DNA from 2 places in the Labrys sp. HAY1-8F genome. Region 1 is predicted to be linked to the other one. Evidence: predicted binding sites of a transcription regulator. Region 1 holds the regulator's gene; the other holds the start of a gene.
What was found. Region 1 encodes PhoB, which activates phosphate uptake and scavenging genes when phosphate is short. Its sites were predicted from a motif close to TGTCATNNANCTGTCAT; they were not measured.
Positions count from the first base shown of each region.

Region 2: a site for PhoB is predicted at 1,157-1,173, ahead of ACR9ZN_RS06425 (DUF47 family protein). Genes of this name have one in related genera too.

Region 1 covers NZ_JBPGWZ010000002.1:2,233,165-2,235,557, reverse strand. Annotated here, with positions in the region: gene ACR9ZN_RS19420 (hypothetical protein) at 1-556, opposite strand, end outside; gene phoB (phosphate regulon transcriptional regulator PhoB) at 697-1,398, opposite strand; gene phoU (phosphate signaling complex protein PhoU) at 1,412-2,131, opposite strand; gene pstB (phosphate ABC transporter ATP-binding protein PstB) at 2,167-2,393, opposite strand, start outside.
Region 2 covers NZ_JBPGWZ010000001.1:1,410,597-1,412,989, forward strand. Annotated here, with positions in the region: gene ACR9ZN_RS06420 (inorganic phosphate transporter) at 1-490, opposite strand, end outside; gene ACR9ZN_RS06425 (DUF47 family protein) at 490-1,134, opposite strand; gene ACR9ZN_RS06430 (hypothetical protein) at 1,631-1,843, opposite strand; gene ACR9ZN_RS06435 (DUF3775 domain-containing protein) at 2,141-2,393, opposite strand, start outside.

The DNA.
Region 1 (2,393 bases):
CCGGCGAGCTGCCGCATCGAAGCTGCAGCGTCGCCTGGAACTTGGCGCTGGAAGGCTCCTCGCCATCGGCCTCGATGACCGCGCAATATTTGCCGTAGAGCTGGATGGCAGGACCGGCTGCCCGTAGAAGCTGCACGGAAACCCGGTTGCCTGGCGTCGCCCCCTGCTTGTCGCAGCCATCGTCCTGCAAGGCATAGATGCCGTCGGCATAGTTGCCCGCCTTCTGGGCATAGGACGTGTGCGTGGCGGGCGCGCGTCCGGCCTGCCTGACGGACAAGACGGTCCTGATCTGCCTGCTGCCATCGGGTGCGACCTCCACCATGGCCTCGACCTCGCATCGCGAGCCTTCCTTGCAGATACCGGCGACCTGCTCCTGCATGTCGCTGTCGGCTGCGATGAAGCAATCCTTGCCGATATAGGAGCCTGCCAAGCCGGAGCCGGTACCGAACTCGCCCGAACACAAGGTTTTCTTGAGCTTGGCCGCTGCGGCATCGCTGGGAAGCAGCGCCAACGAACTGGCAGTCAAAAGCGACGCGACGAGCAAGGAACGGATCATGGCAACCCCGGCATTTTCTTTGGCAAGTCGTCTTATCGCAAGCCTCTGAAATCGCCTAGATCGGGCGAGTACCGGGTACGTGATGCGACAAGGCCGGCGGTGAGCCGCCGGCCTTGGTGTCGGGCGATGAAATATCCGTCCTAGGCCTGCTTGGCGAAGGTCTCGTCGAAGGAATAGCCGGCGCCGCGAACCGTGCGGATCGGGTCGATCTCGCGCGTGCGGTTCATCGCCTTGCGCAGTCGCCCGACATGCACGTCGACCGTGCGCTCGTCGATATAGACGTCGCGGCCCCAGACGCTGTCGAGCAATTGCTCGCGTGCGAATACGCGTCCCGGCGCCTGCATCAGGAATTCGAGCAGACGGAACTCGGTCGGGCCGAGGCGGATCTCGCGATTGCCGCGATGAACGCGCTTGGTCTCGCGGTCGAGGGAAATGTCACCGGCCTTGAGCAGGGAGGCGACGTGATCGGGCTTGGCCCGACGCAGCAGAGCGCGCACGCGGGCCGAGAGTTCCGGCACGGAGAAGGGCTTGACGACATAATCGTCGGCGCCGGTGGCCAGACCCCGCACACGCTCGGTTTCCTCGCCACGCGCCGTGAGCATGATCACGGGCAGGCGCTCGGTTTCCGGCCGCATGCGGATGCGCCGGCACAATTCGATACCCGACAACCCCGGCAGCATCCAGTCCAGCAATACCAGATCCGGCACGCTTTCGCGCAGGCGGATCTCGGCATCGTCACCGCGCGCCACACTGTCGACCTCATAGCCTTCGGCTTCGAGATTGTAGCGCAGCAGCAAGGTCAGTGCTTCTTCGTCCTCGACGATCAGAACCTTGGGAGGCATGGCCTATCCCTTGTTACTTAGCCGGCACAGGAAGGTCGACGAGATCGGTGCTGTTGTCCGCCTTGGGCCGCTCGCCGGCCGGCGATTCACCGGTCACCAGGTAATGCACCGTTTCGGCGATGTTGGTGGCATGGTCGCCGATGCGCTCGATGTTCTTGGCGCAGAACAGCAGATGGGTGCAGAAGCCGATATTGCGCGGATCTTCCATCATGTAGGTCAGCAATTCGCGGAACAGCGAGGTGTACATCGCATCGATCTCGCCGTCCGAACTCCAGACCGAGAGCGCTTCTTCGACATTGCGCTGGGCGAAGGCGTCGAGGACCTGCTTGAGCTGCTCGAGCACCAGGTCAGCCATATGGTCGAAACCGCCGAAGAGCTGGGCCGGCTGCGCATGGCTGTGGATGGCCACCACGCGCTTGGCGACGTTCTTGCCGAGGTCGCCGATGCGTTCGAGATCGTTGGCCACCCGCAGGGCCGAGACGATTTCGCGCAGGTCGAGTGCCAGTGGCTGGCGCTTGGCGATGACCAGGATAGCCCGGTCCTCGACCTGGCGCTGGAGCTTGTCGATCGCCAGATCGAGCTCGATCACGGCCTTGGCGCGCTGGGTGTCGCGCTTGAGCAGGGCTTCGACGCTGTCGGCTACGCTCTTCTCTGCATAGCCACCCATTTCGGCGATCATGTTGCGCAATTCGCGCAATTCCTGATCAAAGGATGTAACGATGTGGTCGGACATGCCGCCTCCAAATGAATTCGACGCTGGCCGAGGGATCAGCCGAAGCGGCCGGTGATGTAATCCTGTGTACGGCTGTCGTTCGGGGTGGTGAACATCTTGTTGGTCTGGCCGACCTCGATGAGGTCACCCAGATAGAAGAAGGCCGTCACATCCGCGCAACGCGCCGCCTGCTGCATATTGTGCGTGACGATGACGATGGTGAAGTCCCGCTTCAATTCGTCGATCAGTTCCTCGATCTTGGCGGTCGAGATCGGATCGAGCG
Region 2 (2,393 bases), on a different contig from region 1:
CGAAGATCCAAGACACGACCAGGATCAGCAGCAACGCCAGAAAAAAGCCGATCGCCGGCGAGAGGAAAATGGCCGAGACCGTCTTCGCGAGGCCTGAAAATACGATGGCGTTTCCGCCCGTCTTGGCCAGACCTGCGCCCACCAGGCCGCCCACGAGTGCGTGCGAGGAGCTCGACGGAATGCCAAGCAGCCAAGTGAGCACGTTCCACACAATCGCGCCCAACAGGGCCGCAAAAATCACCGCCGGCGACACGATGGCGGGGTCGACGATGCCGGTACCAAGCGTCTCGGCCACGTGCAGGCCGAAGAAAAGGAAGGCGATGAAATTGAAGAATGCCGCCCAGAATACGGCATAATGCGGCCTGAGCACACGCGTCGAAACGATGGTGGCGATCGAATTGGCCGCATCGTGCAGACCGTTGAGAAAATCGAAAATGAGCCCGACGACGATGAGTCCGACCAGGAGCGGCAAGGCGAGAGCTGTTTCCATCAGACGTTCTCGATGACGATGCCGCTGATCTCGTTGGCAACGTCTTCGAAGCGGTCGACGACCTTCTCCAGTTCGCCATAGATTTCGCTGCCGATGAGATAGGCCATGGCATTGTTGGTGCCATTGATGCGGAAAAGGTTCTTCAGCCCCTCTTCGTAGAGCTCGTCCGATTTGCCCTCAACCCGCGTAACCTCTTCGGCGAGTGCACTGAGCCTCGCCGAATTCGGCCCGATCTGCGTGAGCAGCGGTATCGCCTCGGCGACCAGATGCGCAGCCTCGGCGATCAGCACACCCATTTCCCGCATGCCAGGCTCGAATGTGCGTTGTTCGAAACGCCGGATGGTCTTCACTGTCTTGTTGAGCATGTCGATCGCATCATCCATGGACTGGATCAGATCCTTGATGTCGCCGCGATCGAACGGCGTTATGAAGCTGCGGCGGGTTGCAAGCAGCACCTCTCGGGTGATTTCGTCCGCCTCGTCTTCGAGTTCAACGATGCGGTTGCAGTGCTTCTCGATATCGCCCTTGCCCGCCAGCATCGCCTTCATCGCTTCGGCCGCGCCGACCACTGTCTTCGAATGACGCTCGAACAAGTGGAAGAACTTGTCCTCGCGCGGCAGGAGCTTCTTGAACCAACTGAGCATGCTTCGAATCCGGCTGCAGAATTGTCACATAACGGTCATAGATAAAAACCGTCGTACGTAAAGGTCGGAACTAATGAGAGAAGTTGTGACGTACGCCTGGAGCCCCTTTCGTCACAATGCCCCAGCACGTCCGGCACGGTGAAAATCATCGTGCGACCGCCTTGACCAAACAAAGGCTTTATCTCGTTGTCGATCTGCCAACGAGTGTGCCGTCCGAACGCGATGGCTAAACACGAGGCTCTGAAACCGGTCATAATCTGGTTATCGACGCGGAAAAATTCATGCGATCGGCGGGGCATCGTCAGGTTCCCCGAGGCCAGACGATGCGCCAGATTGTTCGGGTATCCTTCAGGCTCGCCTCGAAACCGGCAACTTGCGTGCCTGCGCCTCATCGAAAGATCAACAAGAGCGAGGTTGCGCTCTGGTGCGCCCATCCCCTCGCCAACTTCCTCGTGAACCTCCTCGATGCCGGTGCAATAAAAGTAAATTGGCGTTCTCACTGGCGGGGATATTCATCTGAGGCGACAGCCGGGGCCAATATCATCGCTTCGGCGACCTCAAAGCATTTGGCAGGGTGACAACACGAGCCCGGAACGGCCATCTCCAGTTCATCGGTCCCGTCAATGGGAGTGGCAAAAACCAACCTTCTGCAGACGAAGCATACCCAGCTGATTTTTACGAGTTCCACCTCGAGGTCTTCGGTGCCCATCAGCATTCTCCACCCGAGTATCTGTTCAAACTGCTCTGGTAGAATGACGTTCCCCGGGACTCGTCGAAGATTGTCGCGATCTAGGCCTGTGCAAGAGTCGGTAACGATATCGTTCGCCGCCTATGGGGCGAAACTGCCCAGTTGCTCCCAGGCGCCTGAAGGACTGCAATCCCAGCTTTACAACGAATCCGGGAGAAATCCGGCAGGATGGACGGGCGAATAGGTTCGCTAACGACAAGGCGGGTATCGAAAGCCGCGCTAAAAACCTGTGCGACGAGGCCACCGGCGCGACGGCTTTCAGCGATCCGAACGCTTGAGGCGATGAATCTCGACGCCGTCCTTTGACGCTGCCTCTGCCGATCCCAGACTCTCGTCATCGAGCCCGACTCCGATCGCCGCCAAGCCTTCGCCGAGCAAATCCGGCAGATTGGGGGTAGCAACCAGATAATTTCCCAGGTGAAGAGAAGCCGCATCCCGCTCGAGCGCCAAGCTGCGCGCAGCATTCCATTCGCTGGCGCTGAAATCGCCGCGTCCGATATAAAGAAGCGTG